Regions from separate parts of the Limosilactobacillus oris genome, predicted to be linked through region 1. Evidence: riboswitches for the same ligand, from Rfam matches in the RefSeq annotation. Region 1 holds a riboswitch; the other holds the start of a gene.

Region 1 (7,232 bases):
TGCAGTCACGGGAACGGCATGAGGAGGATGAGTAATGGAACGTTTACAAAAAGTGATGGCGGAGGCCGGCGTGGCGTCCCGGCGGGCGTCGGAAAAGTTGATTGCGACCGGACACGTCCAAGTTAATGGACAGACGGTTACCACCTTAGGAACGAAGGTCACCGCTAAGGATAAAATTGAAGTTGACGGGGTCCCGCTTCACCGGGAAAAGCAGGTTTACTATCTGCTGAACAAACCGCGGGGCGTGATTTCGAGTGCGCATGACGAAAAGGGCCGCCGGACGGTTGTTGATATCCTCCGGGAGGACGAAATTGAAGAGCGGATCTATCCCGTTGGCCGTCTGGACTATGACACGACCGGTCTCTTGCTGCTGACTAATGACGGTGCTTTAGCAAACAAGATGATGCACCCTAAGTTCGCGGTTGATAAGACCTACGTCGCTAAGGTCAAGGGACTTATCAGTAATGATGACTTGAAGCAATTGCGGACGGGGGTCAAAGTTGATGGCCGGCGAACGAAGCCGGCCAAGACCCGGCTGAAGGGCACCGACCGGGAAAAGAAAACGAGTATCGTGCAGCTAACAATCCATGAGGGGCACTACCACCAGGTCAAACGGATGCTGGCGGCAGTCGGTCACCCGGTGATTAAACTTCACCGTGAGAGTTACGGCTTCCTGAACCTCCAGGGAGTTCAGCCGGGGGACTATCGGGAATTGCGCCCTGAAGAAGTCAAACGGTTGAACCGCTTGTAGGCTATAGGCAGGACAGGGACCCCAGCAGGCGAGAGACAGGGAACTGGTTCTTCTCTAGTTTTAAAGGCGGAGTAAGGATGGTAAAACGGATGAAAAAGGCGAATATCCGCGAAGCAAGGCGTGGTTGCTAGAAGCCATCAGCGTTGACACGGCGCGGAAATCTCGCTACAATGAAAACGTACAATATGAACTGATTCGTCTTCAAGGCAGGGTGCAATTCCCGACCGGCGGTTACAGCCCGCAACCCGTGTGAACGGTTGAATCTGGTGTAAGTCCAGTGCCGACAGTAAAGTCTGGTATAGAGAAGATTTCTATAAAGTAATGCGTTGTTGACTGTAAGCAGTTAACAGCGCCTTTTCTTTGTGGAAGGGCCAACGAAGGCAATCTCAATGGAGGTTGTTGATTTATGACAGTATCACATCAGCGTATTCAACGGATGGTTGGCATCGCTTGTTTGGGTGCCTTAGCGTTTATCCTAATGATGTTTGAGTTTCCCATCATTCCGGTTGCTTCATACCTTAAAATCGATTTTTCCGATATCCCGGTGTTACTGGGCGGTTACCTCTACGGACCGTTAGCGGGGGTCGTGGTGGCCTTCATCAAGTGTTTTCTGCACGCGATGGTCAATGGTTTCGCAATCGGTGACCTGATTGGGGTTGGCAGTGACTTCATTTCGTCATTAGCGTTGTTATTCCCGTTTTACTATGTCTGGCGGCACCAGGAATGGTCCTTTAAGCGGCAGGCGCTAACGGCCATTCCGCTGGCAACGCTGGTGCTGACCGTAGTGATGTCTCTACTGAACCTTTGGGTGATTACACCGCTCTACATGGCGGTTTGGCACTGGCAGTCTTCACTGCCGGTAGCCCAGCTAGTGGCCCTGGGGGTGTTGCCGTTTAACATTGTCAAGGGCTTGCTGCTGTCGATCGTCTTTATCTTAATCGTTGCTCATCTACGGCAGTGGCTGCAGCGCCACCGGATGGAATAATTACTGACAGGATAGCAAGACTTCACTTGCACGGGAAGTGTAGGTGGAGTCTTCTTTCTTTTTTGTGGTAAAGTAATTTTGGGACAGGGCCGTTGCAGGTTGGCAACCGTGCGTCAGCACCATGAGCCTGATTACCGACCGGGTAAACTTTTTGCCCCGAATTACATGGAAACGACCGCTTTTACCGTATTATTTAAAGGGGGAGGGGGAATGTGGTGATGAATACATACTTACTGCGCTTATGCAGCTACCACCAGCCGCGGCGAGAACGGGTGATTGAGAACGTCCTGGCTAATCGGCAGACGGTGTCGACCCTTTTCTGGGCCCAGCATTACGGGATTTTAACCTGGCTCGGTGCGCGGCGCCGCCTCAGCCGGGCGCAATTTGACCAGGAAGTTGCGGCGTTAATTGGAGCGGGCCTGCTTGAACGCGTCGGTGCTGACGAAATAAAACTGACGGCGGCCGGGGTTAGCTATGAGGAAAGCCAACCGTCACCTTACCAGCCCCACTTTTATCCTTGGTACTGGCTTGCCAATACGCAGACCGTTCAGCGACGCCTCCTGCTGGGGTTTCAAGTGGTTTCCGAGCTTGCATACCACAACCGTTACTATGCACCCCTCGCCGTTCCCTTTACGGACCAGGAAGCGGTGCGGGGCTGGTTTCGGCACTTTAAATCAGCCCAGTTTGTGCAGGAAGTATATGCAGAGCTGCACCTCCTTGCTGGTGCCTTGGCTAATGAGGACCAACGCTTGGTGGCGGCATTGGTTAACCGCTTGATTGGTCATAACCAGGCTGGGTGGACGCTTAACCAGCTAGCTGACCACCTCCAGCTCAGTCCGGCTGATGCCCTGGTTCTTGACCATGATCTGTGGTTAGCCGTTACTGCTTTTTCACGGCGGACGGCTGGCCCGCTGGCGAGTCTGGCGCGGCCGCTCATTGCGTCAGCACCAATTTCGCGTAGTTGTCAGACAACCGTCCAGCTAGCACGCCAGGGGCTCGAGCTTGTTAGGATTGCAGAGCGCCGGCGTTTGAAACTGGGAACCGTTCGTGAACACCTCCTGACAGCTGCGATCCTGACGCCCCAGCAGCTTGACTGGGCACAACTATTGCCAGCAGAGCAGCGGAAATTTTTAGACCATCACTTTCGCGGTGATGCGATCCACTGGCGTTTTCAGGGCTGGAGCGGCGATGAGAATAGTGACTTTTATTATTTTCGCCTGTACCAAATTTATAAGGAGTATTCGCAAAATGAATCGTGACCGGCTTTACCAAGCATTACAGCAGCACTTTGGCTATCAAGAGTTCCGTGACGGCCAGTTGGCAACGATTGAGGCGATTTTAGCGGGGCAGGACACCATGGCAATTCTGCCTACTGGGGGAGGAAAATCGCTGCTTTACCAGCTTCCAGCCTACCTCCGCCCCGGAATCGTCTTAATTGTTTCGCCGTTGATTTCACTAATGCAAGATCAAGTTGATCGCCTCCACCGCCGTGGCGAGAAACGGGTCTTGCTGCTAAGCGGCCAGGACCGGCGAACCCGGGACCAGCAATTAAGCCAGCTGGCCTGGGCAAAATTTGTCTTTGCCTCCCCGGAAATCCTAGCCAATTCGGCAGTTGCTGCTTGTCTGCGCCGGGCCAATGTTGCCATGCTGACCATCGATGAGGCCCATTGCATTTCCCAGTGGGGCCCAGACTTCCGGCCGGAATACCTGCTGCTGCGCCGGTTTAGGGAAGAACTGGGGACCCCGCCGACGTTACTGCTGACCGCTACGGCCACCCCACGTGTTCAGGCGGATATTATTGCTAAAATGGGCCTGCCAGCTGACGAGGTGACGGTTATCCGGCGGTCAGTCAACCGGGCAAATATTTTTCTGGCAGTCGAGGAACTGGCTTCACCGGATGAAAAGGCAACCAGGCTGCTCCAACTGGTAAAAGAACTCTCCGGAGCAGGGATTATTTACTTCGCCAGTCGCCGCCTTGCAACGGCGACCGCTGACTGGTTGCAAAAGCAAAGCGGATTAGCTGTGGCGGCCTACCATGCGGGGATGCCTGCCGCCGACCGTTTTCGTGTTCAGCAGCAATTCATGGCTGACGACCTTCAGCTGATTTGTGCCACGAGTGCCTTTGGGATGGGGGTAGACAAGGACGATATCCGCTTCATCATCCACTACCACCAGCCGACCAACCTTGCTGACTACGTACAGGAAATTGGCCGGGCTGGTCGTGATGGGCGGCAAAGCGTCGCGGTTTTGCTGACCTGCCCTGGCGATGACCTGCTGGCCCGGCAGCTGACGACCGTCGACCTGCCGCCGCTCGGCCTGCTGGAAAAAGTTCGTGCGGGGCAGTTGCCACCGGCAGCCTTAGGCAGGAACCACGAACTCTTTACTTTTTACTTTCGCCAGCACTACACTGCCGACCAAATTGTCGCGGCGTTTAAAAAGCGGCACCGTCAGACCAATCGGCAGTTAGCACAAGTGCAAAAGTACCTGCGCCTCACTTTCTGCCGCCGGGCTTTCCTGCTCAATTACTTTGGCGAGCAGGTGGTTGAGCAGGACCGGTGTTGTGACAGTGAAGTTCCCGACTGGCGCAGTCAGTCACTCTTGCCGCCCCGGCAGCAGCAGGCCCGCCAGACGGTTAACGATAATTGGGATCAGCACCTCCGGACTTTATTAAATCTTAGCTAAAGTTACCTTTTCGGTTTTTACCAGCTAGACAAGGGACAAATTAGTGCGCTACAATCAAAATGTTAACTTTCAATAGAGGGGAGGGGCATAGCTTATGAGTGAGAAGCGAGAAGAAAGCCGCCGCCAAAACGATGAATTGTGGGATAAGAAATTTACTGATAATGAAGATTTCGATAGCACCGGCCACCTATCGCGGACGGAACGACGGAAGCAGGAGGCTCATAGTTCGACCATTACCACTGTTTTAGTGGTCTTAATCATCGTCCTTGCTGCTTCACCACTGATTTTCTGGTTAAACAATAAGCAGTCGTTTAACCATCCGGCACGGACCGAGCAAACTGCGGCGGTGAGTAGTAAAAAAAAATCAACTCATCGGGTGAGTTCAACCAGCAGTCACCGGTCAGTTAGCAGCACTTCAAGGGTCGCCAGCCAAGCTAACAGTTCGACTAACAGCGCTGCCCGGGAGACAATGACGACGAGGCAATCAACTGCCGGTCAAACGGCCTCCAGCAACCGGGAACCGGCTGCCAACCGGCAGTACGTGGTTGTGCGTCGGGGGCAAAGTGTTTACCGAATTGCGGCGCAGAACGGGTTAACAGCTCAAGAACTGGCCCGGCTGAACAATATTTCAATCAATACACCGATTCACCCTGGACAACAGCTTCGGGTACGGTAAATCATTAGGGAGTGGAAAGTTCATTATTATGAAAAAAGGAATTCAAGTGGCCATTGATGGTCCAGCATCGGCCGGCAAGTCGACGGTCGCTAAACTTGTTGCCAAACGCTTTAACTATGTTTACTGCGATACTGGCGCAATGTACCGGGTAGTGACGCTCGCAGCCCTTGACCAAGGGATTGCGGTGACGGATTCAACCCGGGTAAGTCAACTCGCCCGGGAAATTAAGATTAGTTTTGCTCCGGGTGAACCTGAACAGCGGGTTTTCTTAAACGGCCGCGACGTCACGACGGCTATTCGTCAGGGGCGGATCGACAAAAATGTGTCAGCAGTTGCCGCCATTCCAGCAGTCCGGGAAGAAATGACTAACCAGCAGCGGCAGATTGCTGAAGAAGGCGGGATTGTCATGGACGGCCGCGACATTGGTTCAACGGTTCTGCCAAACGCTCCCGTCAAGATTTTTATGGTCGCGACCGCTCACGAACGGGCCCGCCGCCGGTACGTCGAAAATAAGGCAAAGGGGATCGCAACTGCTTCGCTGGAGGAGCTGCAAAAGGAAATTGAATTGCGGGATCAGAAGGACTCTTCACGGAAGGTCTCACCCCTCGTTCAGGCGCCAGATGCGGTCCGCCTTGACACGACTTCCTTAACGATCGACGAAGTTGTTGACCGGATTAGCACGATTATTGAAAAAACTCTCAACGAATTGGCTTAAACACTGGAAAAGGGTGAAGTTTTCTAGTAAAATAGTCATCAGAGTTGATTGTTGCAAGGAGGATTTTTTTTAATGGCTGAAAACAACGAAAACAAGAACGATATGTTAGAAGCGCTTGATAGCATCGAAACTGTAAAGGTGGGCGATGTTGTCAAGGGTGAAGTATTGGCAATCGATGATGATCGCCAAGCTATCGTTGGTATTAAAGATGCAGGGGTTGAAGGTGTCGTCCCTGCTAAGGAATTATCAACCAAGCCAGTTGAAGACATCAATGATGCAGTTAAAGTAGGTGACGAATTAGACTTAGTTGTCATCTCTAAGATTGGCAATGATAAGGAAAATGGTAGTTACTTACTTTCTCACCGTCGTCTGGAAGCCCGTAAGGTATGGGATGACATTCAGAAGAAGTTTGATGATGGTGAAACCATCACTGCTAAGGTTACCCAGGCAGTTAAGGGTGGTTTAGTTGTTGATGCTGGAGTACGTGGCTTCGTTCCTGCTTCAATGATCACTGATCACTACGTTGAAGACCTGAACCAATTTAAGGGTCAAGAACTGGAATTCAAGATTGTTGAAATCGAACCAAGCGAAAACCGGCTGATCCTTTCCCACAAGGAAATCGTAAAGGCAGAACACGAACAAGCTGCTGAAAAGATTTTTGCTGAATTACAACCAGGTGACGTGGTTGAAGGTAAGGTTGCCCGGATGACTAACTTCGGTGCCTTTGTTGACCTTGGCGGCGTTGATGGTTTGGTTCACGTTTCTGAAATTTCCTACGACCACGTTGACAAGCCGTCAGACGTTCTGTCTGCTGGTCAAGACGTAAAGGTTAAGGTATTGAGTGTTGACCCTGACCGTGAACGGATTTCACTGTCAATCAAGCAAACTCTGCCTGGCCCATGGGATGACATCGAAGAAAAGGCTCCTGCTGGCAGCACCCTGACTGGGACTGTTAAGCGTCTGACGAGTTTCGGTGCGTTCGTGGAAGTCTTCCCTGGTGTTGAAGGTTTGGTTCACATTTCCCAAATCTCCCACAAGCACATCGCTACGCCAGCTGACGTGCTGAAGCCAGGTCAAGAAGTTCAAGTAAAGGTCTTAAACGTTGACCCTGAACGGCAACGCCTTGGCCTTTCCATGAAGGCTCTTGAAGAACGTCCAAAGGGTGAAGACAGTGACAACGGTGAAAACTACCGTGGCCGTCGTCGTTCTCGGCGGAACAACAACCGTTCTGCAATGAGCAACGCCCCTGAAGAAGAAAGTGGTTTCTCAATGGGTGACTTGATTGGTGACCAATTAAAGAACCTGCGGAACTAATTTCGCTAATTAAAAATTAACTATTAAGGAGGAAGTGGCGCCGTTGGTGGTTACTTCCTTTTTATTCTTTGAAGGAAGGTGAAAAGATGACTAATCCAGTTGTTGCAAT
Region 2 (7,232 bases), 920 kb from region 1:
TTCACTGATGTTGACGGAGTTGGAAGTAACGGCGATTCCGGCACAGGTTCCCCCGATGGTCAAGGCGTCAATCGCAGCCTTAGTGATCACCGGTGCTCCAGTGGTGTCGATTGAGAAGTCGCCGCCATAGCCGTTTGTCAAATCTCTAATTGCTTGAACCGGCTCCGCATCGTTAGTGTTAATGGTGTGGGTCGCGCCCAGCTCTTTGGCAAGTTCCAGTCGGTTATCGTTCCGGTCCACCGCAATGATCTTGGTATAACCCGAAATCTTGGCGGCCATCATTGCAGCAAGGCCAACGGCACCAGTCCCAAAGACGGCGATAGTTTGCCCTGGCCGTGGCTGAAGGGCGTTTAAGACGGTCCCAGAACCGGTAACGTAGCCGCAACCGAGCGGGCCAAATTTCCGCAGGTCAAGGTCCTTGTCGATCTTAACGGCGTTCCGTTGTTCAACGACCGTGGTAGTTGCAAATGAGGACTGGTTGAGCATATTTGAAATGTGCTGGCCATCCTTGCTGAAATTGTAGTCACCGTCTGGCCGTACTCCCATTAAGTCGCCCCTCGGTGTAGTTGCGACATTGGCCGGCGTGACCCGTGGAACACTTATCACAGGTTCCATCAGTCCAGTATGATAAAATAACGTGGAAGTCGGTAATGTTGGCGCCAACTTTCTCAACGATCTCGGAGCCCTCGTGTCCGAGAATCGCTGGGTAACCAACTGATGCTTCGCCGACCCGGATTGCTTCGTCAGAGTGACAAAGTCCGCTGGCAACGATGTGAACTTGTAAGTCGGTTGGGCCGACCTCGTGTAATTCAATGTTGTCCTCAATGGTAAATGGCGCACCGACGTCCTTAACAACTGCTGCTGTGACTTTCATAATTACACCTCCGTAGTGTTGATTTAATATCATGACACCCTTAATTCAGTTCATATTGAAAAATAGTTCACGAGTTGCTAAAAGAAGGCACTTTATTGTAATCTGGTATCAAAAAGGTAACTAGGGAGGGGTTCAAAATGGCGCGAAATACATATTTGCTAGGGATTGACTACTTGATTGATCTGGTGAAGGGAAAGTATAAGACTTCCATTATTTGCCAACTGGGCAAGCAAGATCAACATTTTGGTAAACTATTGCGCAACGTTAACCTTGAAAATCACGACCAAGTCACCAAAAAGGTGCTGTCGCAGCAACTAAAAGTGCTGATTGCGGCTGGAATAGTGAGCCGGACGATTATCCCAACGATGCCGCCCCAGACACAGTATGCTCTCACCCCGGTCGGCAAACAGATCCGTGAATTGATGGTGAAGCTGTCGCTAACGGGAGAGCAGCTGGTTAAAGAAAACAACCCCCAGGTGACGATTGGATATTCGTATGGCTGTATTAGTGAGCCTGGTCTTCACCCACGAAATGAGTAATATGTTATAATGAGATTATTGGGTTAGCCCAGCAATGAATTTTTGGAGAATTACTCAAGTGGCTGAAGAGGCGCCCCTGCTAAGGGTGTAGGTCGTGCAAACGGCGCGAGAGTTCGAATCTCTCATTCTCCGTTGTGTGAAGGTCTTCCGTTGAGGAGGCCTCTTTTTATTTGGGTGGATAGGTATCCAGCAAAAAAACGCTTTACAAACAGAAAGTGCAAGTTTACACTAAAGATAAATTCAAACGCAATTTTCTTCGGGGCCGGGTGAAATTCCCAACCGACGGTGACAAGGCAACTTGAAGTCCGTGACCTGCTAGCCAACAGTGGTTAGTGGCTGAACCAGTGCGAGTCTGGTACCGACAGTATAGTCTGGATGGGAGAAGAAAACGCTGTACACACTACCAGTTTAAAGATGGCCCCGGATAGCACGCATGTTATCCGGGTTTTAATTTTTTAAACCAGGGAACCAACCTAGTGCAAACCAGCAGAAAACGCCCCGTGAGAAGTCGCAGGACGTTTTTTTTGATGGGAAGGTGACGTGATGAATGATGAAGATTTGATGGGACTAGCGGTCGCGGCGGCCAAGCAGGCCGGAGTGGCAACCTGGCGGAATCCTCAGGTCGGGGCCGTGGTGGTCAAAAACGGTCACGTGCTGGCAACGGGGCATACCCAGCCCTATGGCGGTCCCCATGCGGAGCGGGATGCCCTCAGCCAACTTGCCCCGGGGCAGGCTGCCGGAGCGACCCTCTATGTGACCCTAGAACCCTGCAACCACTACGGCAAACAGCCGCCCTGTACCCAGCTGATTATTGACTCTGGGATCCAGCGGGTAGTTGTCGCCCAGCTCGATCCCCACGCCTTAGTCACTGGTAAAGGGGTTGCCGCCCTGCGCCAGCACGGGGTTGAAGTGGTAACCGGGGTCGGTGCTCAGCAGGCAGCACAGGTTAACCCGCACTACAACTTCTTTTACCGTCACCACCGTCCCTGGGTGACCCTCAAACAGGCGGTAAGTCTCGATGGTCGGGTTAGCGCCGGGCCTGGGCAACGGACGGCAATCACCAACCAGGCGGTTTACCGGCGGGTCCACCAAGAACGGGCCGGTTTTCAGGGAATTGTCATCGGGAGCACGACGGCGATTGTGGACGATCCAACCCTGCTGCCGACCACCCAGCTTGACCATCTGCCGATCCGGGTAGTGCTGGATCGCCGGGGTCGGTTGGCGGACTATTCTGACCGTCAACTTTTTCAGGACGGCCTGGCACCCACCTGGGTGTTCACGGAAAGGGAATCCTTGCCCGACCGCCTCGGTCCGCGGGCACGGGTCTTTGTGTTACCGGACTGTTCGGTACCGGCGGTCGTTCAAGTGCTGGCCGAAGAAGGCGTTCAATCATTATATGTCGAGGGTGGACCGACGATTCACGCCGCCTTCGCCCGGGCTGGACTGGTGGAGGAGGTCCTGACCTATCTTAGCCCGGTCATGCTTGGCCAGGAAGGGGTGCCGGTCTTTGCGCCACCAGAAACGTGGCGGTTTCAAGACCAGCAGCTAGAACTTTTAGGAAACAACGTCCGAATTGCGGAAAGGGAGCGGCAAGATGTTTAGTGGATTAGTACAAGGAACTGGCAAAATTACGGAGTTGCAAAAGCGGGGCGAGACAATCGAACTGACGCTGGCGCCGACGAACGCGGAAATATTAACGGAACTGGCAATCGGGGACTCGGTCGCCGTTGATGGTACCTGCCTGACCGTGGTTGCTCGGGACCAGCGGGCGTTTCGGGTGACCTTGATGCCCCAAACCTTTGAGAAGACGACCTTTCGGGAGCGGCACACTGGTGACCTGGTCAATTTGGAACGGTCAGTGCAGGTTGGCGACCGCCTGGAGGGCCACATTGTTACGGGGCACGTCGATGAGGTGACGCACGTGGTCGAGCGCCGGGTCAACGAAAACGCGATTGAGGTCCGCTTCGCCCTCCCGCACCGGCTTCAAGGCCAGGTCGTTGCCCAGGGGAGCGTCGCCATCAACGGGGTCAGCCTGACGGTTATGGCGGTCGGTCCAGAATGGTTTTCCGTCGGTCTGATTCCGCATACCCAGACCGTGACCAACCTCGACCAGCTCCAGGAAGGAAGTTTGGTTAACTTAGAAACCGACATTTTAGGCAAGTACGTTGTCGCAAATTTGCAGAGAGGGGCGGAATAAACGATGGACGTTAAGAAAATACAAGCAGCAATTGAACAGCTAAAACAGGGCGGGCTGGTCATTGTCATGGACGACCTTGACCGGGAAGCCGAAGGTGATTTGGTCGGCCTGGCTAGCAAGGCCACGCCCGCTAAGGTCAACTTCATGACCAAGCACGCCCGGGGGTTGATGTGCGTACCGATGGCGCCTGCCGTGGCTGACCGGCTCGAACTGCGGCAGATGACGGTCGATAATACGGACCCGTTCGGCACGGCCTTTACGATTAGCGTCGACCACCATTCAACCACCACCGGGATTTCTGCCTTTGATCGCTGCCGAACGATTAGCCACCTGGCGGATCCGGCTTCCCGGAACGCTGATTTTTATAAGCCGGGGCATATTTTCCCACTGGTTGCCAAGGCTGGCGGGGTACTGGAACGGAACGGTCACACCGAGGCGGCGGTCGACCTCGCCAAGCTGGCGGGAGTCGAACCGGTGGCCTACATTTGCGAAATCCTCAAGGACAACGGCGAGATGGCTCGGTCGCCGGAGCTCCACGAAATGGCGGCCGAGTACGGCTTGCCGATCATCACGATCAAGGACCTGCAGGAATACCGGCGAAACCCGGTGAGTAGGCCGGTAGAGGAGGTCAAGCTGCCGAGTGCATACGGCGACTTTCGCCTGCGCCGGTTTGCCGGTGACAACCTGGCTCTCATCAAGGGTGACCTCACTGGTGAAGAACCGGTTATGGTGCGCCTGCATTCGGAGTGCTTTACCGGTGACGTTCTGGGGTCGCTCCGCTGCGACTGCGGGCCCCAGCTTCACGCGGCAATGGAGCGAATCAACGCTACGGGTCGGGGCGTAGTCCTCTACCTGCGTCAAGAGGGTCGGGGAATCGGCTTGGAAAACAAGCTCCGGGCCTACCGTCTTCAGGAGCAGGGCTACGATACCGTGGAGGCGAATGAGCAGCTGGGTTTCCGGCCCGATGAGCGCCAGTACGACCTGGCTGCGAAGATGCTCAAGCAGCTCGGGGTTCGCCGGGTGGCCCTTTTGACCAACAACCCGGATAAGATTAGCCAGTTACGGCTCGACGGGATTGAAATTACCCGGCGGGTCCCGCTGGAAATCCAGCCCAATCGGTATGACCGGCGTTACCTGGCGACAAAGAAGGAAAAATTTCACCACTTATTAACATTGGAGGCAGATTAAGATGAATGAATACCAAGGAAAATTTGACCAAACGAACCTGCAAATCGCAATTGTAGTGGGGGATTTTAATTCGACGGTGACTAGTCAGCTGGTTGCTGGGGCGGTTGGCACTCTGAAAAAGTTCGGCCTGGCGAGCGACCGGATCGACGTTTACCATGTTCCTGGGGCCTTTGAGATTCCCTTCGCGGCCAAACGCTTGGTGGCGACTGAACGCTACGACGGCGTGATGACCCTCGGGGCCGTAATCAAGGGCGGGACCGACCACTACGACTTGATTTGCCAAAGCGTCACTAAGGGGATTATGGAACTCAACCTGCAGGGGAAGGTGCCGGTGACCTTTGGAATTTTGACGACCGACAACATCGACCAGGCCCTGCAACGGTCCGGCCTCAAAATGGGCAACGAGGGCAGCAGTACTGCTCAAAGCCTGCTAGAGATGATCTCCCTGGCGCGGCAGATTGGGTAAAATAATGTAAAATCCCCCGACTTAGTTACGGTAACTAGATCGGGGAATTTTACGTTTCAGGTTAAAATTTGCTATTTAATCGGCAAGGGCAAGGCCACTAAGTAGACGATTCGCTTCCATAAGGGCCATTTTTTATCTTTTAGGACGTCATCAAGCATTCTGCTCACTCCTTTTTCATAGCAGCGACTATTAATATCCCAGCATTAATTACCATGAGGAAAACATAGGGATAAAATACCCATCCAGGTGCGGTATCCCAATACCGATCAAAGATTACCAAGCCAATCAGGAAGAGGGCATTTAGTGATGAACAGATTGCAATGACTGAACTACGGTTATTTGCTTTCATTTAGTCCTCCTTTGGCTCCTAGCCGAACTGCTACTTTGACGCTAGCTTGCGTTTCTCACAGTTGTACCCTTCAACAAAGTTTTTAACTTCCGTCAGTCGTTTCAGCGTGAGCCAATCTTAACTAATAGCAGAGGGTAGAATTTAAATCTGCCCCCATTTTGGAAATCCCGCCGTGCTTGTTGCTGACCCATCCAAAAATCGGATGCCGGATTAGCCTGGTTGGCTTCGTAAGAATAGTTTTGGTCGAATTGCCCGTCCGTATAATTCTATTTTACGTAATCATGGAGTTGCTTTAATCGCATTTTAATCCCCTCAACTTGAATTTTAATATTATGATAGCAAATAGATGGGGAATAGCAAATTGAATTTTGCGACAAAATGCAACGATTGTATTAAGCTTCACACCCTCAATACAATAAAATGGCAGATTGTAAAATTTAAATTGAACATTTTAGTGGACAGAAAAATCCATAAAGGTCTTTAATGGTGTCACCACAACATTCCATTAGAAAGAAGGACCTTTATGGGCACCACTATTTTATCATTTGAAGACCGCATTGTCATCGAAACGCTTCGTCATGAAAAGCAATCTCTTCGATATATCGCTGATTACCTGGGCTTTAGTAAGACTACTATCTTTAATGAAATTCACCGGTTAAAGGTTGAATACCATGCGACTAGTGCGCAAGCCGACCACGAAACTAAGCTTAGTTATCGTGGCCGGAAATGCTCATTAACGGTTAACCTCAAACGACTAATCGAAGGCACCAATAATAAAATTAAAGTAATCAAACGGACCGCATATGACTATCGCAACTTCTTCCATTTCCGGATTAGGATTCTCGTTTCGTTGAAGACTTCTAATCTCATGATTCGGGAATTATCAAAAAAGAGAACTAGACCAATAGCTAAAGTAGCTTAGTCTAGTTCTCTAAATTCTCTTCATCCTTACCGATTAACAAAGAGTCTAATTTACCAACAAAAAAAGGGCTGCTTACAATAAATACTAGGTTATAATGCCCTCTAAGTATACAGATGAAATAGAAAATTCATCTTATACTTGGAGGGCATTTTTCTATGTCTAGGAAATCAAAATATAACGCGGAAGAGAAACTATTAATATTACATGAATTAGATCATTCAAGTATTAAAGAAGTTACATGGAAGTATGCAGTTGGCAAGAGCACTGTTTTGTCTTGGCGACTTCTTTATAAATACCAAGGTATTGACGGACTGCGATCTGATCACCACAATCATAGTTACTCAAGAGAATTTAAGTTGGCTTTAATTCAGCAGTACCAGGAATCAACCGATTCCCTTCGAGTATTCGCAGTTAAACATGGATTAAAATCAGATAAACAGTTATCAGACTGGATTATCCAGTATAATGAATCAAAACTGAAGGCTTATACGCCAAGAAAGCGAGATTCAATTATGCCAGGACGCAAAACTACTTTTGAAGAACGATTATTGATCATTGAGGACTTAATCAAGCACGACGTTAATTACAATTGGGCCGTCAATAAATATCATGTGAGTTACCAACAGGTTTATGGATGGTATCAGAAATATCGTAAGAGTGGTAATGACCCGCAATCACTTCGTGATCGGCGGGGTAA

Evidence for each region. A riboswitch is a leader RNA that binds a small molecule or an ion and turns the genes downstream of it on or off. The one in region 1 is predicted to bind FMN.
Region 2: linked by a shared signal. The riboswitch ahead of ribD (bifunctional diaminohydroxyphosphoribosylaminopyrimidine deaminase/5-amino-6-(5-phosphoribosylamino)uracil reductase RibD) and the one ahead of N4599_RS01120 (ECF transporter S component) in region 1 are both predicted to bind FMN.

What each region holds. Positions count from the first base shown of each region.
Region 1 is NZ_CP104398.1:214,070-221,301, forward strand. It holds gene scpB (SMC-Scp complex subunit ScpB) at 1-35, shown strand, start outside; gene N4599_RS01115 (pseudouridine synthase) at 35-751, shown strand; FMN riboswitch at 945-1,064, shown strand; gene N4599_RS01120 (ECF transporter S component) at 1,158-1,736, shown strand; gene N4599_RS01125 (helix-turn-helix domain-containing protein) at 1,955-2,995, shown strand; gene N4599_RS01130 (RecQ family ATP-dependent DNA helicase) at 2,985-4,418, shown strand; gene N4599_RS01135 (SAG1386/EF1546 family surface-associated protein) at 4,513-5,094, shown strand; gene cmk ((d)CMP kinase) at 5,123-5,809, shown strand; gene rpsA (30S ribosomal protein S1) at 5,882-7,123, shown strand; gene der (ribosome biogenesis GTPase Der) at 7,210-7,232, shown strand, end outside.
Region 2 is NZ_CP104398.1:1,305,864-1,313,095, reverse strand. It holds partial or broken gene N4599_RS06660 (NAD(P)-dependent alcohol dehydrogenase) at 1-874, opposite strand, end outside; gene N4599_RS06655 (winged helix-turn-helix transcriptional regulator) at 1,012-1,413, shown strand; tRNA gene N4599_RS06650 (tRNA-Ser) at 1,458-1,545, shown strand; FMN riboswitch at 1,662-1,804, shown strand; gene ribD (bifunctional diaminohydroxyphosphoribosylaminopyrimidine deaminase/5-amino-6-(5-phosphoribosylamino)uracil reductase RibD) at 1,957-3,015, shown strand; gene N4599_RS06640 (riboflavin synthase) at 3,008-3,610, shown strand; gene ribA (GTP cyclohydrolase II) at 3,614-4,798, shown strand; gene ribH (6,7-dimethyl-8-ribityllumazine synthase) at 4,800-5,264, shown strand; gene N4599_RS06625 (hypothetical protein) at 5,428-5,613, opposite strand; partial or broken gene N4599_RS06620 (helix-turn-helix domain-containing protein) at 6,137-6,211, shown strand; partial or broken gene N4599_RS06615 (transposase) at 6,368-6,535, shown strand; gene N4599_RS06610 (helix-turn-helix domain-containing protein) at 6,691-7,232, shown strand, end outside.